One region of the Buttiauxella sp. S19-1 genome, then DNA from elsewhere that is predicted to be linked to it. Evidence: riboswitches for the same ligand, from Rfam matches in the RefSeq annotation. Region 1 holds a riboswitch; each other region holds the start of a gene.
What was found. Region 1 has a riboswitch for cobalamin ahead of MES37_RS10970 (cobyrinate a,c-diamide synthase). Riboswitches for the same ligand answer to the same signal wherever they lie in the genome.

Region 1 (10,216 bases):
CGTGATAATCAAACTTTGCGAGACTTCCGGCACGGTGTATTCCACGCCAAGTTGCGCGGCAGCCCCCAGAAATGCGCTCACACCCGGCACGGAAACATAGCCAATTCCACGCTCAGTCAGCATTTCGCCCTGCTCACGAATCGAGCCGTACAGCGAGAGATCGCCGGTTTGCAGGCGTACCACCAGCTTGCCCGCGTTTACGCCGTTCTCCATCAGTTCAATGATTTCTTCAAGATTGAGTGCGGCGCTGTCATGGCATTGCGCGCCTGGCGGACAGTAGTCGAGCAGTTCAGGGTTAATCAGCGATCCGGCGTAAATCACCACTTCCGCTTGTTGCAAAACGCGGTAGCCTTTCAGGGTGATCAGTTCTTTGTCGCCTGGCCCCGCACCAACAAACCACACTTTGCGGGTATCAAATTGTTCAGTCATGGCTTCCTTCCTTGAGGCAAGAAATCAAATACGTGGGGTTGTTCGGTTTGAAGTAGTGCCCGCTGCCAAGTCTGGTGAATTGCGCGACCTGCAATTGCAGACAGTCAACTTCGCTCACAGCGCACTGCTCGAGATGCGCTAAGGCGCAGGTTAAGTTTTCCAGCAGAATAAAGGTCATCACCAGCCGCCCGGCAGGATGCAAATGGGCCAGCGACCAGTCGATAAGCTCGGTTAATTGCCCGCCGCTGCCGCCGATAAACACCGCATCGGCCATCACATTCAACTCAACTGGCGCGTAGCCGCTGATGATTTCAACGTTCGGGCAGTTAAAGAGCTGGCGGTTTTCCGCCATTAACGCCAGTGCATCGGGGTTGCGTTCAATCGCGCTAACTTGCAATTGTGGGTAGCGTATTGCCGCTTCCAGCGACACGCTGCCGGTGCCAGCGCCGATGTCGATCAAGTGCGTGGCGTGCTGTAATTGCAGGCGATCCAGCGCCTGAGTACGCACCACTTCTTTGGTCATCGGCACGCGGGCACCGCGTAAAAAAAGTTCATCTTTCATTGAGGATCACCACTACGTTCATCGCGTAGCTTTGCGCCACATCACTGGCTGGCAAGCGATGGATTCGTTCATCCGCTGACGACAGGTTCTCGCCAATAATGAGCGTCGGGTTCAGGCCACGCATCAGCATGGCCTGGGCGATGGCGTAAGGATCGATGATTTGGTCCGTCACCATTGCCACTTTTTGGTGCGCCGCAATGGCATTGAAATCAGGTTCACGCCCGTGGCTGCTGGTTATCCATAAGTCGTTCATATCAACCGCCGCTTTGGCACATAGATATTGGATAGAGCTAATGCCTGGCATAATGCGTAGCTGTTCGGGCGGGAAATTCGCCGCCAGCCGTTTGCCGATGCCGTAAACCAGCGGATCGCCCGAGGCCAGCACCACGACACGCTTATCCAGGCGCTCGCGGAGCCAAGAAATTAAGCCGTCAAGATCGCTATCCAGCAGACGGGTTTCAGCGCCGATATCAGCAAACAGCGCCAACTGACGTGCACCACCGACCAGAATCTGCGCTTCATTAATTGCAGCGTGCGCCTGCAAAGTGAGGTATTCCGTGGCACCAGGCCCAATTCCGACCACGGTTAGCATCGCTTTTCTCCCGCTAATTCCCCGGCAATCTCTGCGACCGGACGGCTGCTGCCTAACACCTGGTTTTCGAACGAGAACAAAATGGCGTCACATTTTGGCGGGGATTGGGTAAAACGCAGCATCTCGGCAACGCGCTCACAGATACGCATTGCCAGGCGTTCAAACACCCTTTGCCAGCCCTGTTCCGTAATGATTTCGAGCGCCGCTTCGGTGGTGTCGCACTGGCTGACGGCTTCGAGTAACGCAAACGGCGCGCCCATTAACGCGAGGTGAGCGACCAGCGTTTCCATGCGCCCGTCGGCGATGTGGCTGTGGGTGTGGAAAATTCCGGCGGCGACTTTCACCAGTTTGCCGGGGTGGCCAATCAGCACGATATGGCGATATTCGAGGCGCACCGCTTCCTGAATCATGTAGCCGACAAAGTTACTCATCGTCACCACGCATTCACCATCCAGTTGCAGTTGTTCACGCACAAAGCGTTCGCCGTGGTTGCCCGGCACCAGAATCACTTTATCCAGCCCGGCTGCGCGTTTCATTTCCAGCTCTAACGCCAGCGAACGCTTCCAGCTCTCTTCAGACATCGGCATCACAATGCCAGTGGTGCCGATGATTGAAATGCCGCCCAAAATCCCGAGGCGATGGTTATAGGTTTTCTGCGCGCGCGCCTCGCCTTCCGGGGCAAAAATTTCAATTTCCGCACCGCGCTCAGGGCCAATCACTTCACGCACCGCCGCGTCAATTGTCTGGCGCGGCGTGCGGTTGATTGCTGATTCGCCAATAGGCAAGCCGATACCTTTGCGTGTGACCACGCCAATACCGGTGCCGCCGCGCAGGGTGATAGTGCCGCTGTCGTTGAGCTGCACGCGGGCAAATATCAGCATGCCGTGGGTGGCGTCGACATCATCGCCGCCGTCTTTGCGGATAGCCGCCGTCGCCTGTAGGCCTTCGATGACGGGCATTTCAACGTTGAGGTGTAGCGTGACGCCAGACGGTGTCACGATTGAAACCTGGTCAATGACGTGCTGGCGCAGCACCATTAATGCAGCGACTTTTGCCGCCGCCGTAGCGCAAGAACCGGTGGTGTACCCTTTGCGATACGCTTTACCTTTATGCCAGACGCAATCGGCAGGTTGTTCGCTCACTGAGCCTCCCGCAGGCGATAAAGCAGCGCATTGACAATCGCCGCCGCAACGTTGCTGCCGCCTTTGCGCCCACGCGCCGCAATCGCTGGTAAGCCGCTTTCCACCAGCGCTTCTTTGGATTCTTCCGCCCCGACAAAACCGACTGGTACGCCGATTACCGCCGCCGGTTGCGCGCCTTTTTCCAGCAAGCGAAACAGTGCGGTAGGCGCGTTGCCGAAGACGAAGATCTTTTCGCCCTGTTCCTCTAAGGCAAGATCCACTGCCGCCATCGAGCGGGTCACGCCCTGTTCTTTGGCATGAGCCACCACGCGTGGGTCGCTGATATAACAGCGGCAACTGCAACCAAACTCGGCCAACAGGGTTTTATTAATGCCTGAGAGCGCCATGGTGGTGTCGGTGTACAAGGTGCAGCCGCGCTGCAAACTGTTTGTCAGTTGTGCAATGACATCCGGCGAAAACCACAGAATATCCAGCCACTCGAAATCGGCGGTGGTGTGGATAACCCGTTTGATTATCGCTTCCTCGGTCGCATCGTTAAAACGATACGCTGGGTGCTCAGCAGCAATTATTTCGCTAATGATTTCAAAGCTGTGTTGTTCAATAAGCTGCGGTTGTTGCAGGTAGTTCATCGGGTGTCCTTAAGCGATGCCGAGCACGAGCGCGCGCATGGCGGCAAAGAGCAGTAAAGCCAACAGGGAAGCCAGCATCATCAGTTGAATAGTGCGGGTAATGTCGTCGATGGCGACGCCGCGCTGCTCATCGCCCATCCACGGTTTTTCTACCCGCTCGCCAAAATAGGTGTTCGGCCCGCCGAGCCTGATCCCTAGTGCGCCTGCAACCGTGGCTTCAGACCAGGCACAGTTTGGGCTGCTGTGTTGATAGCGATCGCGCCAGCCAATGCGCAGAGCCTGACGGGGATTAGCCCGTAAGCAAAAAGCGGCGATGGTCAGTAGCAGCCAGCTCAGGCGAGCAGGAAAATAATTGGCAAGGTCATCGAGCCGGGCGCTGACATAACCAATGGCACGGTATTTTTCAGTTTTGTACCCCACCATCGAGTCCAGCGTGTTGACTGCTTTGTAGGCCATCGCCAGCGGTGCGCCGCCTAACAACAGGAAAAACAGCGGAGCAATCACGCCATCGACACTGTTTTCAGCCACGGTTTCTACCACCGCGCGAGTGATTTGCGGGCGCTCAAGTTGCGAGGTGTCGCGCCCAACAATCCACGACAATTTTTCGCGGCTTTCGGCAAGGGTTCCATGTTTGAGGGCGCGGTAAACGTCGAGTGCGGCATCGCTCAGGCAACGTGCGGCAAGTACGGTGTAAATCATCCACACTTCGACTAACCACCCGAGCCACGGATGCAGCAGATTGGCGAGATACAACACGCCCCAGCTCACGCCCCATGTGGCGCCGACTACCACCAGCCACAGCACGCCACCACCGATTTTCAGCGCGCGGTCACTTTTGCAGAATTGGCGAATAATGCGTTGGGTTACGGTGATTAGATTGCCTATCCAGCGCACCGGATGAGGCCAGTGCGGCGGGTCGCCAAACCAGTAATCCAGCAGCCAGGCCACAGCCCAGGCAAGCAATGTCATAGGTGATTCCTCGCAAGCGTTAGCCAGGGGGTGAGCAAATTCGCGCGTTGAGCGAAATGGACATGCAGGTAGCTGGCAAAAGTCGCCTGCTGCTGAACGCCTCCCTGCCAGCGGGAAACGGCGACACCATCACGCCATTTGCAGCAATCCAACGCTGCGGGCAACGGGCCGTTGAAATCGGAGTAATGAAATTCGTGGCCACGCAAGGTTTCGCCTTTTTTCGCCAGCAAGGTGTTTTGCACAGCGGTGGCCTCGCAATAGCCAAAACGTGTCAGGCGTTGGCCCATCTGGCTATGGCCTGGCAACACGCCGCACATCGCGTGGGTTTCGCCTTCGCTGTCAGTCAGCGTTTCGCCCAAATACATTAAGCCGCCACATTCGGCATACAGCGGAATGTGCTGTTGATGGGCAGCTTGCAGGGATTCGCGCATGCGACTGTTCGCGGCGAGTTTTGCCACATGGACTTCGGGGTAACCACCGCCAAGCCAAATCATCTGGCAGTCAGGGATTTTTGCGTCATGCAGCGGGCTGAAGCGCTGGATTTTCACCCCGGCGTGCTCGAGCATTTCGAGGTTATCGGGATAGTAGAAGTTGAAAGCTTCGTCTTCAGCAAGGGCGAGTGTTAGCCCGTCGGCCAGTGCGGCATCGGCAATGGCGGGCGCAACACCCTGAGGCAGGGTATTAAGGCGAGATAACGCCAGAAGATGGTCGAGGTTAACGGTTTCTTCAATTTGCTGCGCCAGGCGCTGCCAGCGTTCATCTTGCGGGGAGTGTTCTTGTGCCGGAACCAGGCCGAGGTGGCGCGACGGTAACTCGACATCGGCCATCACCGGCAAGCGCCCTAAGACGGGCAAGCCGCAGTAACGGGTGATGGCATCAGCAAGTAACTGGTAGTGGCTGTCGCTGTTGACGCGATTGAGGATAACGCCTGCGATGTTTAGCGTTGGGTCAAAGCGCTGGAAGCCCATGACAGTGGCGGCAATGGAGGTAGACACCGCTTTGCCGTCGACCAGCAATATCACCGGGCAACCGAGCTGTTTTGCCATCGCGGCGCTGCTGCAATAGTTGGGGTCGGTGCCGTAGCCGTCGTACAACCCCATCACCCCTTCGATGACGGCGACATCTGCGTGCTGCATTTGTTTAGCGAACAAACCATTTAGCGTGGAAGTGGGCAACATGAAAGCATCGAGATTGCGCGAGGCAATGCCGCTTACTGCACTGTGCCAACCGCTGTCGAGGTAGTCGGGGCCAATTTTGAAGGGTTGAACGCGAAGGTTGCGTTGCATGAAGGCGCGGAGCAGCCCGAGCGTGACGGTGGTTTTACCACAGCCGCTGCTGGTGCCTGCAATGACGAATGCGTGTTTTGCTGCCGCTGCCATGGTTGCCTTATCACTGTTTCGGCAAAGCACGGATGTCAGCACGTACGCGCACCCTGAGGCTGCACGCATCTGATGACAACTGACTTCCCACCGAAGGAGTTGTTGAGAATAAGGATGACAAGTCGGTCTTCTGGCTTAGCGTCTCTCTCGCCCGCCCTTCCCAATCATTAGATCAGTGGTTTTGCGGGTTCGTCGGCATCACAGCAGCGGGGGCTGCGGGGGATTGTCACCCCCTTCCCAGCCACGGACTATTTTGGTTAATCGCGTGGCATAAACGAGTCAGTTATTGCGAGCGTGACCTTCAAAGCATCACACTCTTAAATATTTAAAAGCAGACACAGTGTAAAAGCTAATAGATTTCGAGAGTTGCGCTATGACAATTTTTACTGATTTTTTAATCTTTACGGTAAATGTCGCTGACGCGTATCTGCCCCCCAGAAACTGGGGATAAAAAAAACCGCCTGGCGGCGGTTGGTAAAACTGTTGGAAAAACTCTGCGTAGGTCAGCTAAGCGAAGCGCCATCCGACAACACTGGCGCAAACGGTGGATGACGCTTTCGCTTATCCACCCTACGACAGCTAATTAATCGGCCTTGATTTCGCCCATTACTTTCAGTTTTTTGGAAATTTCACGACGCTCTTTAGACAGTTCAGCGTTTTTGATGATGTAGTCATCAACACGGTCTTCATAGTCGGTTTTCATGCTGGCGATGATGCCTTGAATAGCTTCAATGCTCATACCCGGTTTGATGTAGTCGCTCAGGTTATCAAGCAGCAGAACACGTTTTGAGTTATCGCGGATCTTTTTCTGTACGTCCTGGATTTCACGCTGCAGTTTGTTTTTGCGACGGAACAGACGCACGAACTCAAGCACGTCCTGGAAAGATGGTTTGATTGGTTCCATTTTTATACCCCTGCTAATTTCATACTCGGATTCGTTAAGACAGCCGCCATAAGATAACCTTAATGGTAGCGGCAGCCGCTGATAATTCATTGTTTCGCTATCTTAACCTCAATTGCTGCTGAATCGAAACCAGCAATTCACACCAGGCTGAGCAATTATTTGCGTAACGCGCGACAGATCAACTGCGACAGCAATTCTAGTTGACGAGCAAGTTCCAGACTCAGCCAGACGTAACCATGAATAGGCGTTTCCTGAAGTTTCCCATTTTGGCCATTTTGTATGAGCTCGCGCAACTCGCTGACGATTTCAGTCAGCTTTTCATTGTTCGCTGAAATCGTCGACGGGTTGCCATCGTGCAAGGCCAGTGCGATGGCGGCAAGCGTGCCCTGGGTCATTTGTTGCGTTTCGCGCAGCGTGTGTGCGTTGATCATCAGGAAGTGGCTTTCCCTTGATGCCCAGTAAGCGTTGACCTGCAACTCAAGAGTGCACACCAGATTGCGGCTGACGGTTTGTATTGCCTCGAAGATAGACTTTTGAATATGCGTTTCTTTGCTGCTTGGCCCGATGAGTGCACGCATTCTTACGACATCACTCAACACTTTGTGTAAGTGTTTTTCAAGCCTTGGGCGCTCTAATAAATTAGGTGAGAAGCCCGCGTTGTAAACCCGACCAAAGGCGGTGACGAAGTTCGCCATTTGTATGCGCCAGTGGATAAAGGCGCGCTGTGGATAAATGCTGGTAAATAACATCGCCAGCAACGAGCCGAAGATAACATCGCCGCTGCGCCAAAGGGCAATTTCCATGTCTCCTGCCGGTGCGCCAACCACCACCGCAAGGGTGATGCCAATCAGCAGAGCTTGATACGGGCGTTTCCCCAGCGCCAGATAGCCGCAGATGAACATGGCAATGGCACACCACACCAACATCAGCGGTAGCGAGAACAGCTCAAGTTTTAGCGCCACAAGTCCCATGACTGCACCGCATATCGTCCCACCAATGCGCTCAAAGGCGCGTGGCACGACGTTGCCCCAAAAAGAGATCGGCCCCATGACCACCACAAGCGTGATCAACGGCCATGTCCCTTCGGGCACTTTCAGAAGATGAACAATAAGAAAGGTGAGAATAAAAGCCAGTGCGATGCGGATCCCATGCACGATACGGTAATTGCGGTATATGCGGATCTCAAATGGGCTTAGTGATTTGTCAGGACGCACACTCAGTTCCCCAGAAAATAAAAAACGGGATTGTACCTGTTTTTATGGAATGAACATCACAAAGTTAGGGGGCATAAGCCCCCTTTAGCATCAGACTTGATCTGCCACCGGAATATACATGTCTATTTCCCAGACTCCACTTTCTGAACCATCGTTAAGATAGTGTTCGAAGCAGGGTTTTCCGGTTATCTGGTAGCTATTATTAGCAAGGACGCTGTCAAAAAACAGATTCCACGGCTTGGCAAAGTCGTTGTCATCCACGCGGGCGCGTGCCACCGCATACTGGCCGCCCTGGATGCTCGTCACAATCACGCCTTCACTGTTATCCGGCACGGTAAAGTTTTCAGCCACCGAGACCACGGTGTCGCAGCGCAGTTTTTCTGCGGGTACGACGTCGGGGTTGTCGTAATAAACCGCCAGCCATTCTTCCCCGGCTATCTGGTGGGTTTTGACCCACAGGGCAAGTTGCTCAAAGCCCTGATGGACCGTTTGTTCCCACGGCCCAACCATATGAAAACCAGCGACTTTACGTTCATTCACTTGTTGTACGTTAAATTCCATATGACCTCCTGACAGATTTAAAAAATACTGTATGTTTATACACCACTCTTGTGCAGGGAAACAATCCATTGTCAGGGTGATGTGGTTGCTTTGCGAGCAGGATCGCTTTTTGAAAAACTTTCGCCTGTAGATCCGCCTGTAGATCGTAGTACAGACCAGCCGTTCAGATGAAAAAAAGGGCCGACATGACTGTCGACCCATTTAACACTGATTAAGGAATTACAATTTGTGGCTCAGATAGTCGCTAAACCGCGACCATGTGCTGCCCTTTTTGACGCCCGTTAGCGTCACCAACGGCCAGTGGGCAATCAGCTTGTCGCGATCAAAAAGCTCGATTTCACCCACATGTTGGTTGGCAGCAATCGGCGCTTCGATCTCTTGCTTGTCGAGGACATATTTGGCTTTAATGTTAGGGACTTCAGATTTTGGCAGCGCCAAAAAAACATCCTGATTTGTACCGACTTCGATCTGTTTTTTATCACCGTACCAGATAGCCTCAGTACCAATTTTTTTGCCTTTATGCAGAACCTGTACGGTATCGAAATTATCCTGGCCCCAGTGCAGTAATTTACGCGCCTGATCTTCGCGCCCTTTCGGGCTTTCAGCGCCCATGACCACCGCAATTAAACGGCGCTCACCGACCACGCTTGACGCAATAAGATTAAAGCCAGCGCTCGCAGTATGGCCGGTCTTCAGGCCGTCCACATTCAGCCCTTTGTCCCACAACAAACCATTACGGTTCTGTTGCGTGATGCCATTCCAGGTGAGGCTGCGCTCGCTATACATGTGATAAAACTCGGGTTCACCGTGGATTATTGCACGCGAAAGTACCGCAAGATCATAGGCTGTGCTGTGCTGGCCAGGTGCATCCAGACCATGAACCGTTTCGAAGTGGGTATCGCGCAGGCGGAGCTGCTGCACGTATTTGTTCATCATCGCTACAAATTGTGGCTGCCCACCGGCGACGTAATCTGCCAGAGCAACACAAGCATCATTCCCTGAATCAATAATTAACCCGCGGCTGAGGTCATGGACTGTCAGTCGGTCACCCGCTTTCAGGAACATTAGCGACGAGCCATCAAATACCGGATTACCTTTTGCCCAGGCATCTTTGCCGACAGTGACCATGTCGTTTGCCGTGATGCGGCCACTGTCGATGGCACGATCGACCACGTATCCGGTCATCAGCTTGGTCAGACTCGCCGGGTTGCGTCGCACATGCTCATTTTCCGCTGCCAGAATTTGCCCGGTGGTGTAATCCATCAATACCCAAGAGCCCGCCTGAATTTGTGGAGGGGGTGGCGCATTAACAAAGGTATCGTCGGCAAAAGCGGAGTGAGCAGAAAGTGACAGCAAGGAACAGACAACAAACAGACGGATCTTCAACGATATACCCTCAGTAACAAAAAATTCAGCCGCCACTTTTACTGCAGTTTGCGACTTTTTTCGCAATTAAATTGCAAAAAGATATGAATGAGAGCGCTCGCATACAGTTGAGGAATATACTATTCCGTCATCGCGAAGACTTCTTGCAGGGCGGTTAATGGTTTACCATTGGCGGTTGCAGTACCTGATAACAATGATTGGCACATGGAGAGGGTTTTAGTGGGATTTCAGTTTAATAACAGTACGTTAAACAACACTCAAGGGCGGGAGTAAACCGTGGATAAGACAACGCAACAACCGACCTTCCTTTTTCATGATTATGAAACCTTCGGTAAAAGTCCATCGCTCGACCGCCCGGCGCAATTCGCGGCTATTCGTACCGATGCTGAATTTAACGTGATTGGCGAACCGGAAGTTTTTTACTGCAAACCGGCGGATGACTATCTGCC
Region 2 (10,216 bases), on a different contig from region 1:
CCGTAGAGATCGCACTCTTCAACCAGTGATAACAAGGCGTTAAATTCCGGTTTAGGCAAAATATTCTGGCTCGCCACGGCGCTAAGCGTGGCGGCTTCACCCATCAAACGTGGGTTGTTCTGCGCGCACGCTTGCTGAATTTTCCCCCAGGCTGTTTCCAGTTCAGGGGCATGCCGTTGCAGCAACGTGTTTCTTTCCATGCGGTGATAATCTGCGGTCCGCAAAGTCAGTGGGCTTTCAAGCACCAGCAGATCCAGCGCCGGTTGCGAGTCACAGGCGATGCGCGTCGCACCTTTGTTATGGTCAAACAACGTCAGGCTGCGAAAAATAGTGCTGTCGGTGGGTTCGAGTGCAACACACTGCGCCGCTAGTGTCTGTTCACTGAGTTCACGGCCTAAATAACTCGCGGTAGCGAGCGCCGTGGCGGCGATATCTGCGGTGCTACTGGCCATTCCCTTGGCGAGCGGAATCGTCGAGTGGCGCTCAATGCGTATTTCACGGCTCAACTCTGCGGGATATTGCCAGTGCGCCAGCAGCTGTTTCACCATTGCGCGCGACAGAGGAAGTTCGCTTGCTAGCGGAGCGCCAGTGGTGACTTCAACGGTGCTGTACCAGTCCACCGGACACGACACCAGCTTTTCGCCGCCAACAATCCACCCCTGGATAAGCTCGCCACAGGATGCAGGACACTGAGCTACTGCCACATTGACCACCTTTTTCACTCAATTATATCTGCGCGATAGTGACATGGCGCTTTATAGGATTTATTGATTTTCCACAATATAGCTTAATCAGCCATGGCGGTAAAAAGAATAAAGATGTTATATCTGCGCGCTAATAATATGGCTTTGATTTATTTTCATATTAATATGATTTATTTTCATGAACTTATTTGTCTATTTGGTGTAAGGGGTTATTTCATTTAAAAGTGAGGTTTTGTTATTGCTTTACGAAAAGGTAATTAATTGTGGTGCGTGTCAAAGTAAGCAAATTTAATTGGTCTGATAAATTGTCGTAGCGCAATAATTTAATTGCTTAGGCGCTATAACCTGTGTCGAGTTTTTATTTGGCGATATTCAACAGAATTCTTAAATTATGTTTCCACGTATGCGCAACAGTGAATTTACGGCATACGCGGTTAACTGCAATGCTAATAGATACACCACATTGTGTGGTTGGGAAGGGGGTTTAAATCCCCCGCAGCCCCCGCTGCTGTGATGCTGACGAACCCGTGATACCACTGATCGCAAGATTGGGAAGGACGGGTGAGAGTGACGCTAAGCCAGAAGACCAGTCTGTTAGCTAAAAACAACAACTTCGGTGGGAAGTGGGTTGCTCAGAAGCGTCGAGTCGCAAGACTGGGTCAACGCACATCCTGGCACCCGTACCGCCCAGAACAGGATTGGGGTATGGCAGCCAGGAAAAGGACATTCATTGTTGCAGGCACTTCCAGCGGATGTGGCAAAACCACGGTTACGCTGGGTTTGCTTAGCCTCCTCACACAGCGCGGATTGCGCGTACAACCCTGCAAAGTTGGCCCTGACTATCTTGATACTGGCTGGCATAGCGCCGTGACCGGGACTGCCTCCCTGAACCTTGACCGTTTTATGCTGCCGGTTGCCACGTTAAATGCGCTGTTTGCCGAACGTATGCAGCATGCGGATGTGGCGGTGATTGAAGGCGTGATGGGGCTGTTTGATGGCTACGGCATCAGTCCTGATTATTGCAGCACCGCAGGGATGGCGAAGCAACTGAACTGCCCGGTGATTCTGCTGGTCGATGGGAAAGCTGTTTCGACGTCGATTGCCGCGACGGTCATGGGGTTTCAACATTTTGACCCCGCATTAAAGCTGGCGGGCGTGATCGTCAACCGCGTGAATAGCGAAAGCCATTATCAGTTGTTGAAAAGCGCTATTGAACGCTACTGCGGCGTGCCGGTGTTGGGCTACGTTCCCCGTGTTGAAGGGGTTTCGTTACCGGAAAGGCATTTGGGGCTGGTCACCGCACGCGAGTCGGTCGTCAATTCACAACCCTGGGCAGACTTCGCCAGCCAGCTTGAAAAAACGCTGGATATCGACCAGTTGCTGGCACTCAGCGTCTGTGATGCGCTCCCTTCAGGGGCGTGGCCTGAACTGCCAGTCGCCGGCAGCGGAGCAGGGTTAACGCTGGCGCTGGCCGATGACGAGGCGTTCAACTTCTATTACCCCGATAACATTTCTCTTCTTGAGCGTGCTGGCGTGCGCATCGTGCGCTTCAGCCCGCTGCATGACAGCCAGTTACCGGAATGCCAGATGATTTGGCTCGGCGGTGGCTATCCGGAACTCTACGCCGAAAAGCTGTCCGCGAACCACACCATGCGCGCTCAAATCCTCGCAGCCCACCAACGAGGCGCGGCGATTTATGGCGAATGCGGCGGCTTGATGTACCTCGGCAGTTCGCTACAAGACAGCCACGGCGCGACTTATCCGATGGTCGGCGCTATTCCCGGCCATAGCGTGATGGGCAAAAAATTAACCCGCTTTGGCTACTGCGAAAGCCGGGCGCTGGCGCCCACCTTGCTGGCTGACACAGGCGAAACGCTGCGTGGTCACGAGTTTCATTATTCTGAATTTACGCCGCAAATCCCTGCGGTGATGGCGTGCAGCAAAACCCGCGACGGCGCAGTTTTGCAGGCGTGGTCGGGTGGCTGGCAGGTGGGAAATACCTTCGCCAGCTATCTGCATATTCATTTTGCCCAGCGTCCCACGCTGCTTAATCGCTGGATAAGTGCAGCCAGGAGAGCGAAATGACACTCCTGGCCTGGGCGGTGGCGTGGATTCTGGATCGTCTGCTGGGCGACCCTCACCACTGGCCGCATCCGGTGCGCTGGATTGGCGCACTGACCGCGTTGGCACAACGTATCGTCCGGCGTTACTGCCGTAGCGAAGCGGCCTTGTCCATCGGCGGTGGTTTGATGTGGCTCTGCGTGGTTGGCACCACCTTCGGCGTAGCGTGGGGGCTGCTGCATTTTGCCAATGCCATTCACCCCTGGTTGGGCTGGATTGTCGAAGTGTGGATGATTTTCACGGTGCTTGCTGCCCGCAGCCTCGATGACGCCGCGCGTGACGTGGAGCTGCCGTTAAGTGAGGGCAATCTCGAGGAAAGCCGCAAAAAACTCGCCTGGATTGTCGGGCGCGACACTTCCCAATTGCAAATGCCGCAAATCAATCGCGCGGTAGTGGAAACCGTTGCGGAGAACACCGTGGACGGCGTGATAGCACCACTGTTCTTTTTACTGCTCGGCGGCGCGCCACTGGCGATGGCCTACAAAGCCGTCAACACGCTGGATTCGATGGTCGGCTACAAACACCCAAAATACCGTGCAATCGGCATGGTTAGTGCGCGAATGGACGACCTCGCCAACTTCATTCCGGCGCGTATCAGTTGGTTATTGCTGAGCGCTGCCGCGTGGATGTGCCGCAACAATGCCATCGACGCGCTGCGTATTGGCTGGCGCGATCGCTACAACCACAGCAGCCCCAACTGCGGTTGGTCGGAGGCTACGGTGGCAGGGGCGTTAGGTATTCGTCTCGGCGGGCCAAATGAATACTTCGGGCAACGGATGGACAAACCCTGGCTCGGAGAGGCTTCCCGCGAGATAGCCGTTGGCGATATTTCAGCAACGATTCAATTGATGTGGGTGGCTTCCACGCTGGCGCTGCTGTTGTTTGCGCTGGCGCGGGTTATCTGGTCTGGAGCGGTCTGAGGGCAATATGATGAATTACATACAACAACCACAAGCGATTGAAGCCAAAAGCTTCGTCATTATCGACGAGATTGTCCGGGAAACCCGGCCAGAATACCGTTTTGCCAGCGAGCTGCACGAGGCGGTGATTAAACGGGTTATCCATACCACCGCCGATTTCGACTGGTTGGATATTTTATGGTTTTCCGAACATGCGCTGGACAACTTGTGCGCCGCGTTGCGCAGCGGCTGCACGATTTACACTGACACCACGATGGCGCTTTCCGGGATCAATAAAACGCTGTTAGCCAGTTTCGGTGGCGAGTGCCGTTGCTATATCAGCCATCCCCACGTTGTCCACCAGGCGAAAGAACTGGCGATCACGCGCTCTATGGCGGCGGTTGATCTGGCGATGCAAGAAGAAGGCGAAAAGATCTTTGTCTTTGGTAACGCGCCAACCGCACTGTTCCGCTTGCTGGAAAAGGCGACTCCGGTGCGTGCTGTGGTTGGCGTTCCTGTCGGGTTCGTCGGCGCCGAAGAGTCGAAAGATGCGCTGATTGCCAGCGACCTTCCGGCCATTGCTGCACGCGGGCGTAAGGGCGGTAGTAATGTCGCCGCCGCCATCGTCAACGCCGTGCTGTATCACCTGCGGGAGGCGTGATGAGCGAATCCTTCGAGGCACCGGTGTGGCATAACGGAAAAGCGTTACGCAAAGGCTATACCACCGGCTCCTGCGCAACGGCGGCGGCAAAAGTCGCGGCGCTGATGGTATTACGCCAGCACCTGATTCATCAGGTTTCTATTACCACGCCTTCCGGCGTGACGCTGTGCCTGAATGTTGAATCGCCACAAATCGAAGGGCAGCAAGCGATCGCCGCTATCCGTAAAGACGGCGGTGATGATATTGACGCCACCCACGGCATGTTGATTTTTGCCAGAGTCGCGCTGAACGATTCCGGCGAGATAACCCTTCATGGCGGCGAAGGGGTAGGCAAAGTCACCCGCAAAGGCATTGGCTTGCCCGTCGGCAGTGCCGCGATCAACCGCACGCCACGCCAGACCATTGAATCTGCGGTACGTGAAGTGATTGGCCCGTCGCGTGGTGCGCAGGTGGAAATCTTCGCCCCTGAAGGGGAGCTACGGGCGCAAAAAACCTATAACTCGCGCCTTGGCGTCATCGGCGGTATCTCGATTATTGGCACCACAGGCATTGTGACGCCGATGTCGGAAGAGAGCTGGAAGCGTTCTCTGGCGCTGGAACTGGAGCTGAAACGCGCAGCGGGTCTGGAGCGCATCGTGATGGTGCCTGGCAATCATGGCGAACGTTTCGTACGCGAACAGCTTGGCGTGGACAGCCAGTCCATCGTCACCATGAGCAACTTTGTTGGTTACATGATTTCGGAAGCGGTGCGCCTGGGCTTCCGTCAGATCGTGCTGGTCGGGCATCCGGGGAAGCTGATTAAGGTCGCCGCCGGAATATTCCATACCCACAGCCATATTGCCGACGCGCGCATGGAAATACTGGTCGCCCATCTGGCATTGCTCCACGCGCCTTACGAATTGCTGGCTGCCGTCAGCGAATGCGACACCACCGAAGCGGCGCAAGAGCACATTGACGCCTGGGGTTTCCAGCGCATCTATCACCATCTTGCCGAACGTATTTGTCTGCGGGTTGCCCAGACGCTGCGTTTTACCAGCCAGCCTCCCGTTTGCGATGCCGTGATGTTTTCTTTTGATAACCAACTGTTGGGTAGTAACCGCCCGTTGCAGGAGATAGCGGAGGATTTGCAATGCTGACGGTGGTTGGAATGGGGCCTGCGGGCGTGCAACTGATGACGCCCGCTGCCCGCCAGGCGGTTGCCGAAGCTGAAATTCTGATTGGCGGGAAACGCCATCTGGCGCAGTTCCCCGATTTTTGCGGTGAAACGCGCCAACTTGATGCCGACATCGCCGCTTTACTGAGCTGGATTGAATGCCAGACCGCGCGCCGCGTGGTGGTGCTGGCATCTGGCGATCCGCTGTTTTATGGCATTGGTACGCGAATGGTTGCGCACTTTGGAGTCGATCGCCTGAAGGTGATCCCGGGGATCAGCGCGGCGCAATATCTTTGCGCGAAAACCGGCATCGATATGAATGACATCTGGTTAACCAGCAGCCACGGCAGAACGGTCGATTTCGAAGTCCTGGTCCGCCAGCCCAAAGTGGCGATGGTGACCGATAAATTGTGTGGCCCGCGAGAAATCGCCGCTGAGCTGGTCGCCAGAGGCGCCGGGCAACGCAGGCTGGTTATCGGTGAAAACCTGGCAATGGAAAACGAACGCATCCACTGGCTACGCGCCTGTGATGTCACTGCACAGTACGACATGAATGTCCTGGTGATCCTCAATGAAAGATGAACTGTTTTTACGCGGGGCAAAAGTCCCGATGACCAAGGAAGTGGTGCGCACCGTGGCGCTCGCCAGGCTTGCGTTGCATCAGGCCCGCCATTTTATTGATGTTGGTGCAGGCACGGGCAGTGTCTCGATTGAAGCAGCGCTCAGCCACCCTGAACTGCGGGTGACGGCCATTGAACGAAACCCCGATGCACTGACGCTGCTGGCGGAAAACCGTCGCCATTTTGATTGCTGCAATATCGAGATTATCGCCGGTGAAGCTCCGGTGATGCTGGGGGAAAAAGCCGAGGCGATTTTCATCGGCGGCAGTGGCGGCAACTTGACGGAGTTAATTGACTGGGCGCTGGAGCAGCTCAACCCGCAAGGGCGGCTGGTGCTGACGTTTATCCTTCAGGAGAACCTCACCACCGCACTGGATCATCTTTCCTCCCGCGGCATGCACGATTTTGATTGCCTGCAACTACAGATTTCCGAGTTAACCGCACTGGGATGCGGGCATTACTTCAAACCCAATAACCCCACTTTTATGATTTCCTGCCAGAAGGAAAAGAATCATGGCTAAGACTTTTGATCCCCGCAGCGTTTGGTTTGTGGGTGCCGGGCCAGGTGACCGCGAACTGATTACGCTCAAAGGCTACCGCTTGCTGCAAGAGGCGCAGGTGGTGATTTACGCCGGTTCGCTTATCAACACTGAGCTGCTGGACTATTGCCCGAAAGAGGCGCAGTGCCACGACAGTGCGCAACTGCATCTGACGCAAATTATCGACCTGATGGAAGAAGGGATTAAGGCCGGTAAAACGGTGGTGCGCCTGCAAACCGGCGATGTGTCGCTCTATGGCTCAGTGCGCGAACAAGGCGAAGTCCTCGCCCGTCGCGGTATCCCGTGGCAAGTGGTGCCGGGTGTCAGTGCTTTCCTGGGGGCTGCGGCGGAGCTGGGTGTTGAATACACGGTGCCTGAGGTTTCGCAAAGCCTGATTATCACGCGCCTGGAAGGGCGCACGCCTGTGCCGCCGCTCGAGCAGATTGAACTGTTCGCCAGCCACCAGACATCAATGGCGATTTACCTCTCCGTGCAACGCATCCACCGCGTCGCCGAACGGCTGATTGAAGGCGGCTATCCGGCTTCGACGCCAGTGGCGGTTATCTATAAAGCGACCTGGCCGGAAAGCATGACCGTACGCGGCACCCTCGCGGATATTGGCGACAAAGTCCGTGACGCGGGGATCCGCAAAACCGCGCTGATTCTGGTCGGCGCATTCCTCGGCGAAGAGTTTCACTATTCACGCCTGTATGCCGCGGATTTCAGCCATGAATACCGCAAAGCCTGAGTTAATCACACTGGGAGTTTCACACTGATGTTAACCGTAATTGGGATTGGCCCTGGCTCGCAGGCCATGATGACCCTCGAAGCCGTAGAGGCGTTGCAGGCTGCTGAAATCGTGGTGGGTTATAAAACTTACACTCATCTGGTGAAGGCGTTCACCGGCGACAAGCAAGTGATCAAAACAGGGATGTGCAAGGAAATTGAACGCTGTCAGGCGGCGATTGAGCTGGCGCAAAGCGGGCGCAACGTGGCGCTGATTAGCAGCGGCGATGCCGGTATTTACGGCATGGCTGGGCTGGTGCTTGAGCTGGTCAGCAAACAGAAACTGGATGTGGAAGTGCGGTTGATTCCCGGCATGACAGCGAGCATCGCCGCCGCATCTTTGCTTGGCGCGCCGTTGATGCACGATTTTTGCCACATCAGCCTCAGTGATCTGCTGACACCGTGGGCGGTGATTGAAAAACGCATCATCGCCGCGGGCGAAGCCGATTTTGTCATCTGCTTCTATAACCCGCGCAGCCGTGGCCGCGAAGGGCATCTGGCTCGGGCTTTTGAACTGCTTTCCGGTAGCAAAAGCGCCCAGACGCCAGTAGGCGTGGTGAAGTCAGCCGGGCGCAAAAAACAACAGAAATGGCTCACCACACTCGGCGAGATGGATTTTGAACCAGTGGACATGACCAGTCTGGTGATTGTCGGCAACCACGCAACCTATATCGAGCAAGGGCTGATGATCACCCCGCGTGGTTACACGTTGTGACGCCTGGCTGAAACAAAAGGATTAAACCATGAAAAAAGCGCTTCTGGTGGTGAGTTTTGGCACCAGCCATCACGACACCGGTGAGAAAAATATTGTGGCGTGTGAACGCGACCTGGCTGCCAGTTGCCCTGATCGCTGCCTGTTCCGTGCCTACACCTCAGGGATGATCATCCGCAAGTTAAAACAGCGTGATGGCATTCATATCGATACGCCGTTGCAGGCGCTGCGCAAGCTGGCAGAGCTGGGTTATCAGGATGTGGCTATTCAGTCATTGCACATTATCAACGGCGATGAGTACGAAAAGATCGTCCATGAAGTGCAGGTGATGCGGCCATTGTTTGCGCGCCTGGTGATTGGCGCACCGTTACTCAATAGCTTCGCTGATTATTCGCAACTGATGGCGGCTTTACGCCTGCAAATGCCTGCGCTGGGCGAACGGGAAGAAGTGGTGTTTATGGGCCACGGTGCCAGCCATCACGCTTTCGCCGCTTACGCATGTCTCGATCACATGATGAAGGCACAGCAGATGCTCGCACGGGTTGGCGCGGTGGAAAGTTATCCGGAAGTCGGGCAACTGATTGACAACATGCTGGCCGAAGGCGTGCGCGCCGTTCATCTGATGCCGCTCATGCTGGTGGCAGGTGACCACGCCATCAACGATATGGCGTCTGATGAAGACGATTCGTGGAAATCACAGTTCTGCGCTGCGGGGATTCCCGCGACACCGTGGTTGCAGGGGCTGGGTGAAAACCCGGCGGTGCGCGCGATGTTCGTCGCACATTTACAGCAGGCGATTAAAGGTTCAATGGAGGAGGCAGCATGAGCGGAAAACTCTACGCAATTAGCACCGGCCCTGGGGCGAGCGACTTAATTACGGTGCGCGCATCGCGGGTACTTGCCACGCTGGACGTGCTGTACACCCCCGCCGGACGTAAAGGTGGCGATAGCCTGGCGCTTTCTATCGTGCGCGAATATCTCGGTGAGCATACGCAAGTCTGTTGCCGCCATTTCCCGATGAGCGCGGACAGTGCCGAAAAAGAAGCGGTATGGGATGCGGTTGCCGCCGAACTGTACCGCGAAGTTGAGGCGGGAAAACGCGTCGGCTTTATTACCCTCGGCGATGCCATGTTGTTCAGCACCTGGGTCTTTTTACTCAAGCGGTTGCCGCATCCTGACTGGCTGGAAATTATCCCAGGCGTGACCTCTTTTGCGGCGATTGCTTCACGCTCTGGAACGCCGCTGGCGATGGAGTCGCAATCACTGGCGGTGATTTCTTGTACCTCGCCGGAGGACGAGATTCGCCAGGCGCTGGAGCGGCATGACAGCCTGGTCTTAATGAAGGTGTATGGCCGTTTTGCGCGAATTAAGTGCCTGTTGCAGGAAGCGAATTTGCTGGATAACGCGTTGATGATGGCCGAAGCGACACTGCCGAACGAGCAATGCTGGCGAAACCTGCGAGAGGTGCCGGATGACCAGGAGTTGCCGTATTTTTCGACCATTTTGGTGAACAAGCAGTGGCGTAATTAGCTGAATCGGTGGATGACGCCTGCGGCTTATCCCCCCGACAAAATCAAACCAATGACGTAGACGTAGGTCGGATAAGCGCTGCGTCATCCGACAACAATGCTGAAGGGGAAATCATGGAATCGTTACTGAAAAAACTCTCACTAAGCGGCTTCGGCATGGGAATGCTGTTGCTCATCGTGCCGCAAGATGCGTTTGCCATGCACATTATGGAAGGTTTTTTACCACCGATGTGGGCGCTGGCCTGGTGGCTGCTGTTTCTACCGTGCCTGTGGTATGGCCTGGTGCGTCTGCGCCAGATTGTTGCGGAAGACAGCAACCAGAAAGTGTTGTTGGCGCTGTGCGGCGCATTTGTTTTCGTGCTCTCGGCGCTGAAAATTCCGTCGGTAACCGGAAGCTGCTCGCATCCTACCGGCGTTGGGCTAGCGGTGATTTTGTTCGGGCCCGGTGTGGTGGCAATCCTCGGCGCGGTGGTGTTGCTGTTCCAGTCACTG
Region 3 (10,216 bases), on a different contig from region 1:
TGCCTGAATATTCGTTTTGGCTTTGCCGAAACGCAGTCTCTTATTTAATCGGCTGGGTGAATGATGAATCCATTAATTATCAAATTAGGCGGCGTACTGCTGGATAGCGAAGAAGCGCTGGAGCGCTTGTTTACCGCGCTGGTGAACTATCGTCAGTCCCATCAACGTCCGCTGGTGATTGTTCACGGTGGTGGCTGTGTGGTTGATGAGCTGATGAAAAAGCTCTCCTTACCGGTGACCAAGAAAAACGGCCTGCGTGTTACGCCTGCTGACCAGATTGACATTATTACCGGTGCGCTGGCGGGTACGGCGAACAAAACGTTGTTGGCGTGGGCCAAAAAACATGACATCAATGGTGTCGGTCTTTGCCTCGGCGATGGCGACAGCGTCACGGTGACCAAACTCGATGAAGCATTGGGCCATGTCGGCCTTGCAAAGCCAGGTTCAGCTAAGCTGATTACCACGCTGCTGGATTCCGGTTTCCTGCCGATTGTTAGCTCTATTGGCGTTACCGCTGAAGGCGAGCTGATGAACGTCAATGCCGATCAGGCCGCTACGGCACTGGCTGCCACGCTCGGCGCGGATCTCATTCTGCTGTCAGACGTCAGCGGTATTCTGGATGGCAAAGGTCAACGTATTGCGGAAATGACGGCGGCAAAAGCCGAGCAGTTGATCGCTCAAGGCATTATTACCGACGGCATGATTGTTAAGGTTAACGCGGCGCTGGATGCAGCACGTACGCTGGGTCGCCCGGTGGATATTGCGTCATGGCGTCACGCGGAGCAGTTACCTTCTTTATTTAACGGCGTGGCCATTGGCACCCGTATTCTGGCTTAGTTTTGAAAGGATAAGACAATGCAAAATCACGGCATCAAAAAAATCGTTCTCGCTTATTCTGGCGGCCTTGATACTTCAGCCATCATTCCATGGCTGAAAGAAAACTACGGCGGCTGTGAAGTGGTCGCTTGTGTGGTGGATATCGGCCAGGATCGTGAAGACCTGAAAGGTGTTGAGCAAAAAGCACTGCGCTCTGGCGCAACTGAGTGTTATGTCGTTGATGCGCGTGAAGAATTCATCAGCGATTACGTCTATCCAGTATTGCAGACTGGCGCACTGTACGAAGGCAGCTACCTGCTGGGTACGTCTATGGCGCGTCCGCTGATTGCGAAAGCACTGGTTGATGTCGCCACTAAAGTGGGCGCCGATGCGCTGTGCCACGGTGCGACCGGCAAAGGTAACGACCAGGTCCGTTTCGAATCCACCTGGGCTGCACTGGCTCCACATCTGAAAGTGGTTGCACCATGGCGTGAGTGGGATTTGCGTTCCCGTGAAGCGTTGCTGGATTACCTGAAAGAGCGTGATATTCCGACCACCGCGTCACTTGAGAAAATCTACAGCCGTGATGAAAACGCATGGCACATCTCCACTGAAGGCGGCGTGCTGGAAAGCCCATGGAATGCACCAAACAAAGATTGCTGGGTGTGGACTGTTGACCCTAAAGAAGCGCCAGACCAGGCAGAGCAAGTGACGGTTACTGTTAAGCAAGGCAAAGTGGTTGCGGTTAACGGCGAAACCATGACGCCTTATCAGTGCCTGGAAACGCTGAATAAGATTGGCTCTAAACACGGCATTGGCCGTATCGATATCGTAGAAAACCGTCTGGTGGGGATTAAATCCCGTGGCTGCTACGAAACCCCAGGAGGCACCATTATGATGGCGGCACTGCGTGGTGTTGAGCAGTTGGTTCTGGATCGCGATAGCTTCAAATGGCGTGAGCAACTGGGCTTGGAAATGTCTTACGTGGTTTACGATGGCCGTTGGTTCGCGCCGTTGCGTAAATCTTTGCAGGCATCTGCTGAATCGCTGGCAGCAGAAGTGAACGGCGAAGTGGTGCTGGAGCTGTATAAAGGCCAGGTTACCGCGACGCAGAAAAAATCTCCTGACAGCCTGTACAGCGAAGAGTTCGCGACCTTTGGTGAAGACGAAGTGTATGACCATAGCCATGCGGGCGGCTTTATCCGTCTGTTCTCGTTGTCGTCACGTATTCGTGCACTGAACGAACTGAAGAAGTAATCAATAGCCTCCCTCTCCTGGGGGAGAGGGCCGGGGTGAGGGCGTCTGTAGTCAAAATTTCCCCTCACCCTAACCCTCTCCCTTAGGAGAGGGGATCAGAATGGTTTAACTCTTCTCATTCAGAGAAGGGAACAAAAGAATTTAATGGAGCATCAATATGGCACTTTGGGGTGGACGTTTTACTCAGGCAGCAGATCAGCGGTTCAAATCGTTCAATGACTCATTACGTTTTGACTACCGACTGGCTGAGCAAGACATTGTCGGTTCTGTCGCCTGGTCCAAAGCGCTGGTTACCGTTGGTGTTCTGACCGTTGCTGAACAACAGGAGCTTGAGCAAGCGCTTAATTTCCTGCTTGAAGAAGTTCAGGCGAATCCGCAAGCCATTCTTGAGAGCGATGCGGAAGATATTCATAGCTGGGTGGAAGGGAAGCTCATCGATAAAGTTGGTGCGTTGGGCAAGAAACTCCACACGGGCCGTAGCCGTAATGACCAGGTCGCCACCGACCTTAAACTGTGGTGCAAAATGCAAATCAGCGAATTGCTGGGGGCGACTCGCCAATTGCAACAGGCGCTGATTCAAACCGCTGAAAACAATCAAGATGCCGTGATGCCGGGTTACACGCACTTGCAACGTGCGCAACCAGTGACGTTTGCGCACTGGTGTCTGGCTTATGTTGAAATGCTGGCGCGTGACGAAAGCCGTTTACAGAGCACGCTCGAACGCCTGGACGTTAGCCCTTTGGGTAGCGGCGCACTGGCAGGCACGGCTTATGAAATCGACCGTGATCAACTGGCGGGCTGGTTAGGTTTTGCCTCGGCCACCCGTAACAGCCTCGATAGCGTGTCCGATCGTGACCACGTCCTGGAACTGCTTTCTGACGCGTCTATCGGCATGGTTCACTTATCGCGTTTTGCTGAAGACCTGATTTTCTTCAACACGGGTGAAGCGGGCTTTGTTGAGTTATCTGACCGCGTGACATCAGGTTCTTCCCTGATGCCGCAGAAGAAAAACCCAGATGCGCTGGAGCTTATTCGTGGCAAATGTGGCCGTGTGCAGGGCGCGCTGACTGGCATGATGATGACCCTGAAAGGTCTGCCGCTGGCGTACAACAAAGACATGCAGGAAGACAAAGAGGGCTTGTTCGACGCGCTTGATACCTGGCTCGATTGCCTGCATATGTCCGTGTTGGTTCTGGATGGCATTCAGGTGAAGCGCCCGCGTTGTAAAGAAGCTGCCGAGCAGGGTTATGCCAACGCAACTGAACTGGCTGATTACCTGGTCGCGAAAGGGGTTCCTTTCCGTGAAGCGCACCACATTGTGGGTGAGGCCGTAGTGGAAGCGATTCGTCAGGGCAAGGCGCTGGAAGCTTTGTCGCTCGCCGATTTGCAAAAATTCAGTGCGACGATTGGTGACGATGTTTACCCGATTCTGTCTTTGCAATCTTGCCTGGATAAACGTTCAGCCAAAGGCGGCGTGTCTCCGAAACAGGTAGCACAGGCGATTGTCGACGCGAAACAGCGTCTGGTTTAACGTTATCTGCAAGATAAGAAGAGCCTGGCCTTGTGCCGGGCTTGTTTGTTTATAAGGGATAAAAAAAGAGCGGACATAATGTCCGCTAAATGATTCACGTTGGCTTCAGTAGGTCATTCGGAGAACTGAGTTCTCACAACACATTCCAGAGTCGTAGATGGTTTGTGCTGTTGATGGCTATTATTGAACATCAATGGTTGATAGGGATAATCGTTCGTTGCTATGATTTCTATCGCCATGGTCTATCATGGCGCCGGAGGATAGAGAATGAATATTCGTGATCTTGAATACCTGGTGGCGTTATCTGAACATCGTCACTTTCGCCGGGCAGCGGATGCCTGCCACGTCAGTCAGCCAACGCTGAGCGGCCAGATTCGTAAACTTGAAGATGAGCTCGGCGTAATGTTGCTTGAGCGCACTAGCCGAAAAGTATTGTTCACTCAGGCAGGTTTACTGCTGGTGGATCAGGCGCGTACTGTGCTGCGCGAAGTTAAAGTCCTGAAAGAGATGGCGAGCCAACAAGGCGAAGCGATGTCCGGGCCGCTACACATTGGTTTGATCCCAACCGTTGGGCCTTATCTGCTGCCGCAGATTATCCCGATGCTGCATAAAACTTTCCCCAAACTAGAAATGTATCTTCACGAAGCGCAAACCCATCAACTGCTTGCGCAGCTTGATAGCGGCAAGCTTGATTGTGCGATTCTGGCTTTGGTGAAAGAGAGCGAAGCGTTTATTGAAGTACCGTTATTCGACGAGCCGATGATGCTGGCGATTTATCAGGATCACCCATGGGCCGAGCGCGATCGCGTCCCGTTGTCTGATTTAGCGGGTGAAAAGCTGCTGATGCTGGAAGACGGGCATTGCCTGCGCGATCAGGCGCTGGGTTTCTGTTTTGAAGCGGGTGCAGACGAAGATACGCATTTCCGTGCAACTAGCCTTGAAACGCTGCGTAACATGGTTGCGGCAGGCAGTGGAATTACATTATTACCTGCGCTGGCCGTGCCGAATGAGCGTTGCCGTGATGGTGTCGTCTATCTGCCATGTTATAAACCAGAACCGCGCCGGACTATCGGCCTGGTTTATCGTCCGGGTTCTCCGCTGCGTGGTCGCTATGAGCAACTCGCAGAGGCCATCCGTACACACATGGATGGCCATTTTGAGCCAGCGTTAAAACAAGCGGTTCAAGCCGTTTAGTGCCGCAACCCGATAGGCTTCCGCCATAGTCGGGTAGTTGAAGGTGGTGTTAACAAAGTACTCAATCGTGTTGCCGCCACCTTTCTGCTCCATAATCGCCTGGCCGATGTGAATAATTTCAGCCGCGCGCTCACCGAAGCAGTGAATACCTAAAATCTCTTTTGTCTCGCGATGGAAGAGAATTTTTAGCGTACCCACGTTCATGCCAACAATTTGTGCACGAGCCAGGTGCTTGAACTGAGCCCGTCCTACTTCGTACGGCACTTTCATCGAGGTCAATTGCTGTTCGGTTTTGCCGACGGAGCTGATTTCCGGAATGGTATAAATACCGGTCGGAATATCTTCAATCAGATGAGCAGTCGCTTCGCCTTTGACCATCGCTTGCGCGGCAATTCGCCCCTGATCGTAGGCCGCAGATGCCAGGCTTGGATAACCAATCACATCGCCAACGGCATAAATATGCGGCTGTGCAGTCTGGTACATGCTGTTGACCTTCAACAGACCACGGCCATCCGCTTCCAGCCCGACATTTTCCAGTGACAATGAATCGGTATTACCGGTGCGTCCGTTGGCATAAAGCAGGCAGTCAGCTTTCACTTTTTTGCCTGATTTCAACGAGACAATCACACCATCTTCCACACCTTCGATTTTCTCGAACTCTTCGTTGTGGCGAATAACGACACCGCTATTCCAGAAGTGATAAGAGAGCGAATCGGACATCTCTTGATCGAGAAACGCCAGCAGGCGATCGCGGGTGTTAATCAAATCAACCTTAACGTTCATGCCACGGAAAATCGACGCATACTCGCAACCAATTACCCCAGCACCATAAATAATGACGTGGCGTGGTTCGTGGTGCAGGTTAAGAATGGAATCGCTGTCGTACACGCGTGGGTGGCTGAAATCGACTTCTGGTGGACGATAAGGGCGTGAACCACAGGCGATAATAAATTTATCGGCGGTGATCATTTCTACCGAGCCATCGTGGCATTCCAGCGAGATGGTGTGTTCATCTACAAAACGTGCATCGCCCTGCAGCATCTCGCAACGGTTGCGTTCATAGAAGCTTTGGCGCATGCGAGTTTGTTGGTTAATAACGCTGTCAGCGTGATTAAGAATGTCGGCGAAGGAAGAACGGAGAAGATGGGTGTGGTCGCTGTATAAAGGGTTTTGATTAAATTCGATAATGCGGCTGACGGCGTGGCGGAGGGCTTTCGAGGGGATGGTTCCCCAGTGGGTACAACCGCCACCCACATTATGGTAGCGCTCGACGACAGCTACCCTTGCTCCAAGTTTCACCAGCCCCATTGCAGCGCCTTCGCCGCCAGGACCGGAACCAATTACTATTGCGTCATAATCGTAGGTGTGTGACATGGTAAGGCTTACCTGTTCTTATACATAAAAGCAACACGATGGTAACATCAACGCCGGGATAACCCAATTGTCGTTGTGCTTTTTACTGCGTAACGCGAGGATGGTCGCGTAAACAATCATTCACAATCCTGTATAAAAGCAGTTAAGTTATTCTCTGGTATAGTGCGGGCTCGATTTAAGGGATTCAGGCAACATGATGGGTGTAAGAGCGCAACAAAAAGAAAAAACCAGGCGTTCTCTGGTAGAAGCCGCGTTTAGCCAGTTAAGTGCTGAACGAAGTTTTGCCAGCCTGAGTTTGCGCGAGGTCGCCCGTGAGGCTGGTATTGCGCCAACATCGTTTTATCGCCATTTCCGTGACGTTGATGAGCTTGGGCTGACAATGGTCGACGAGAGTGGACTGATGCTGCGCCAGTTAATGCGCCAGGCCCGCCAAAGAATTGCCAAAGGAGGAAGCGTAATTCGTACCTCCGTCTCAACATTTATGGAATTTATCGGTAATAATCCCAACGCGTTCCGTTTGCTTTTACGTGAGCGTTCTGGAACGTCAGCCGCATTTCGTGCCGCCGTCGCGCGTGAAATTCAGCACTTTATTGCGGAACTTGCTGATTATCTGGAACTCGAAAATCGTATGTCGCGCAGCTTTACTGAAGCGCAGGCAGAAGCGATGGTGACGATTGTTTTTAGTGCTGGTGCCGAAGCGTTAGACGTCGATGCCGATCAGCGTCGTCAGCTTGAAGAGCGTCTGGTACTTCAGTTGCGCATGATTTCCAAAGGTGCGTATTACTGGTATCGCCGGGAGCAAGAAAAAATGGCATTGGCTCAAATATCTGAAGAGTGAATGAAGGAAGGGCAATGAAACAGTTACAAGATAGAGGTACGCTCGGGTTAGCGTTTATTGCAGGCCTTGCGATCAACGGAACGTTTGCCGCAGTGTTCAGCTCGGTTGTGCCGTTTTCCATTTTTCCAATTATCGCGCTGGTGCTGACGGTGTACTGTTTGCATCAACGCTACCAAAACCGCACGATGCCGGTGGGTTTGCCAAGTATCGCAGCGGCTTGTTTCGTGTTGGGCGTGTTGCTGTATAGCGCAGTTGTACGCGCTGAATATCCAGCTATTGGTTCCAACTTCTTGCCAGCGGTACTTTCGGTCGCATTGTTGTTCTGGATTGGTATTAAAATCCGCGCTCGTAAATCCCAGGTGACGGAATAGCAGCCTGCTCTAAAACAAAAACGGACGCCGAGGCGTCCGTTTTGCTATTTGCGTGTTAGCCACACACCGCATTCCATATGGTGCGTGTACGGGAATTGGTCAAATAGCGCCAGCCGTGACACGTTATGGGTTTCGCTTAATGTTTCCAGGTTCTCGCAAAGGGTTTGCGGGTTGCAGGAGATATAAAGGATGCGCGGATACGCCTGCACCATTTTCACGGTGTCAGCATCCAGACCACTGCGTGGTGGATCGACGAAAATGGTTTCGCACTGGTAGCTTTTCAGGTCGATACCTTTCAGGCGGTTAAACTCGCGCACGCCATTCATCGCCTGGGTAAAATCTTCCGCGGCCATACGAATGATTTGCACGTTTTCAATTTCATTCGCTTCAATATTGTATTGCGCGGCAGCAACAGACGGCTTGGCGATTTCAGTTGCCAGCACGCGATTAAAGTTGCGAGCCAGTGCCAGCGAGAAGTTACCGTTACCGCAATACAGTTCCAGCAGGTCGCCTTTTGAACCGTGCGTGGCATCCAGCGCCCATTCCAGCATATGAACATTCATCGCCGCGTTGGGTTGCGTGAAACTGTTTTCCACCTGGCGATAAATCATCTCTTTACCGGCAACAGTCAAACGCTCATCGATGAAATCCTGATCCAGCTCGATTTTGGTTTTGGTCGCACGGCCAATTAAATGAACATTGAAACCCTGAGCCCGCAGATTGTCGCGCAGTGCTTCAGCGTGTTGCTGCCACTCTTCACCCAATTTCCGGTGGTAAAGCATCGAGACAACCGCCTGGTTGCTCATCGTCGTCAGATAATCAATCTGGAAGAGTTTGTGGCGCAGGGCGGGAATATCACGCACGCCGTCGAGCATCGCAGGCATCAATGCATTGATCAGCGAACTAGCTGCCGGGAAGCTGTTGACCCGAATACGTTGTTTGGTCTGGCTTTCAAACATGATGTGGTACAGGTCGTCTTCATCATGCCAGATACGAAATTCAGCACGCATCCGATAGTGGCTGGTTGGCGAACGGAACACCTCCGGCGCTGGTGCTGCAAAAGGGGCCATCATGCTTTGCAAGCGGGCGACTTTTTCGGCCAGTTGCGCGTCGTACTGTTCAATTGGGAGATGTTCGGGAGTCATGAGCTGCTACCTGTTAATAAAGTCAAACTACGCGGCGATTGTAGGGAATAGGTTGATGATGTCCAGTGCTGTTGCATTTTGATGTGTCTGGACAATCTTATTAACAAAATCGTAGCATAGCGCTTCCGGCCTTTTTACATGAGTTAAAAGGGAACCCAGTGCAACTCTGGGGCTGACGCGCAGCGGTAAGGAACGGTGGGATGAGCGCCAAGTGCAGACACTGCTAAACAAAGCGGGAAGTCATCATCCAGTAGTCACACACCTCCAAGCCCGAAGACCTGCCGGTATACGTCGCAATCTGCATAACTATCGCGTGCTATCGGTTATGTCTGCGGCATCCTTATTGGAAAGCGGATGCTTATTAAAATGATGGTAAAAAAACTTTCGCTGCTTACGGCTCTGTCCGTAACGGCTTTTTCAGGCTGGGCGCAAGACAGCAATTCTGACGATACTCTGGTGGTAACGGCCAACCGTTTTCAGCAACCCGTCAATACCGTTCTGGCGCCAACTGATATTGTGACCCGGGAAGAGATCGACCAATGGCAGGCAAAATCGATGAACGATGTCATGCGTCGTTTACCTGGCGTCGATATTGCTCAGTATGGTGGTCTTGGGCAGAGTTCTTCAATGTCTGTCCGTGGCACCAGCGCCAGCCATGTATTGGTGCTGGTGGATGGTATTCCGCTTGCCCGCCCTGGCATTTCCAATTCCTCTGATGTCAGCCAAATCCCGATTTCTTTAGTGCAGCGCGTGGAATACATTCGTGGCCCACGTTCCGCGGTTTACGGTTCTGGCGCGATTGGCGGCGTGGTTAACATCATCACGCAGAGCGATGAAGAAAAGTCGCAAATCAATGCGGGTGTGGGTTCGGATAGCTATCAGCAATATGACGGTACCTGGCGCCAGCGTTTTGGCGATACGGTAGCGACAGTGTCTGGCTCATACGAAACCACTAAGGGTTTTAACGTTCAGCCGCATTCTACTTATAGCGGTGATAACGATAGAGATGGTTACCGTAGCAAAAGCTATTGGGCTGGCCTGGAGCATAAGTTTAGCGAGGAGTTTGACGGCTTCTTCCGTACTTATGGCTATTCCAACAACAGCGATTACGATTTAGGTGCGCCTCCTTATACTCCGGCGTATAGCGCAGACGAGCATCAACTCTATAACCAGAACTACGATGCGGGCCTGCGTTTCCATTCTGGGATCTACTCTTCGCAGCTGTTAGCGAGCTATCAAAAAGTGAAGGACTATAACTATAGCAGCGTGTATGGCCGCTATAACGACGGTACGACGCTCGACTATATGACCCAACGCAACGTCCAGTGGGGTAACAACTTTGTTGTCGGGAATGGCTCGATCAGCGCAGGTATTGATTGGCAGCAACAGCGTCTGACTTCTTCTGACACAGTCATGTCTGACAGTTATAACCGTGATAACACGGGCGTCTACTTGAGTGGTCAGCAGCAGTTTGGCGATGTGACCCTGGAAGCTTCAGGTCGTGAAGACCACGACGAGCAATTCGGTTGGCACGGTACATGGCAAACCGCGGCTGGATGGGAATTCGTTGAAGGGTATCGTGCGACAGTTTCTTATGGCACGGGCTTCCTTGCACCTTCCCTCGGGCAACAATATGGCTCCACGCGCTTTGGTATCGACTCCAATCCAAATCTGAAACCAGAAGAATCCA

Region 2: another riboswitch for cobalamin. It lies ahead of MES37_RS16205 (cobyrinate a,c-diamide synthase); the one in region 1 lies ahead of MES37_RS10970 (cobyrinate a,c-diamide synthase).
Region 3: another riboswitch for cobalamin. It lies ahead of btuB (TonB-dependent vitamin B12 receptor BtuB); the one in region 1 lies ahead of MES37_RS10970 (cobyrinate a,c-diamide synthase).

The regions. Positions count from the first base shown of each region.
Region 1 covers NZ_JAHWLU010000039.1:14,423-24,638, reverse strand. Annotated here, with positions in the region: gene MES37_RS11000 (cobalt-precorrin-4 methyltransferase) at 1-429, opposite strand, end outside; gene MES37_RS10995 (decarboxylating cobalt-precorrin-6B (C(15))-methyltransferase) at 422-991, opposite strand; gene MES37_RS10990 (cobalt-precorrin-7 (C(5))-methyltransferase) at 981-1,583, opposite strand; gene cbiD (cobalt-precorrin-5B (C(1))-methyltransferase CbiD) at 1,577-2,725, opposite strand; gene MES37_RS10980 (cobalt-precorrin-8 methylmutase) at 2,722-3,354, opposite strand; gene cbiB (adenosylcobinamide-phosphate synthase CbiB) at 3,364-4,323, opposite strand; gene MES37_RS10970 (cobyrinate a,c-diamide synthase) at 4,320-5,702, opposite strand; cobalamin riboswitch at 5,812-5,991, opposite strand; gene MES37_RS10965 (DUF496 family protein) at 6,286-6,606, opposite strand; gene MES37_RS10960 (FUSC family protein) at 6,762-7,820, opposite strand; gene sbmC (DNA gyrase inhibitor SbmC) at 7,911-8,381, opposite strand; gene dacD (serine-type D-Ala-D-Ala carboxypeptidase DacD) at 8,601-9,767, opposite strand; gene sbcB (exodeoxyribonuclease I) at 10,044-10,216, shown strand, end outside.
Region 2 covers NZ_JAHWLU010000077.1:1,419-11,634, forward strand. Annotated here, with positions in the region: gene MES37_RS16200 (GHMP family kinase ATP-binding protein) at 1-704, opposite strand, end outside; cobalamin riboswitch at 1,139-1,313, shown strand; gene MES37_RS16205 (cobyrinate a,c-diamide synthase) at 1,410-2,789, shown strand; gene cbiB (adenosylcobinamide-phosphate synthase CbiB) at 2,786-3,745, shown strand; gene MES37_RS16215 (cobalt-precorrin-8 methylmutase) at 3,756-4,385, shown strand; gene cbiD (cobalt-precorrin-5B (C(1))-methyltransferase CbiD) at 4,385-5,521, shown strand; gene cbiE (precorrin-6y C5,15-methyltransferase (decarboxylating) subunit CbiE) at 5,515-6,120, shown strand; gene MES37_RS16230 (decarboxylating cobalt-precorrin-6B (C(15))-methyltransferase) at 6,110-6,679, shown strand; gene MES37_RS16235 (cobalt-precorrin-4 methyltransferase) at 6,672-7,445, shown strand; gene MES37_RS16240 (precorrin-3B C(17)-methyltransferase) at 7,473-8,198, shown strand; gene cbiK (sirohydrochlorin cobaltochelatase) at 8,227-9,021, shown strand; gene MES37_RS16250 (cobalt-factor II C(20)-methyltransferase) at 9,018-9,725, shown strand; gene cbiM (cobalt ECF transporter S component CbiM) at 9,839-10,216, shown strand, end outside.
Region 3 covers NZ_JAHWLU010000038.1:1,536-11,751, reverse strand. Annotated here, with positions in the region: gene argC (N-acetyl-gamma-glutamyl-phosphate reductase) at 1-48, shown strand, start outside; gene argB (acetylglutamate kinase) at 61-837, shown strand; gene MES37_RS10755 (argininosuccinate synthase) at 856-2,073, shown strand; gene argH (argininosuccinate lyase) at 2,231-3,604, shown strand; gene oxyR (DNA-binding transcriptional regulator OxyR) at 3,872-4,798, shown strand; gene sthA (Si-specific NAD(P)(+) transhydrogenase) at 4,772-6,172, opposite strand; gene fabR (HTH-type transcriptional repressor FabR) at 6,366-7,010, shown strand; gene MES37_RS10730 (YijD family membrane protein) at 7,025-7,381, shown strand; gene trmA (tRNA (uridine(54)-C5)-methyltransferase TrmA) at 7,426-8,526, opposite strand; cobalamin riboswitch at 8,636-8,826, shown strand; gene btuB (TonB-dependent vitamin B12 receptor BtuB) at 8,896-10,216, shown strand, end outside.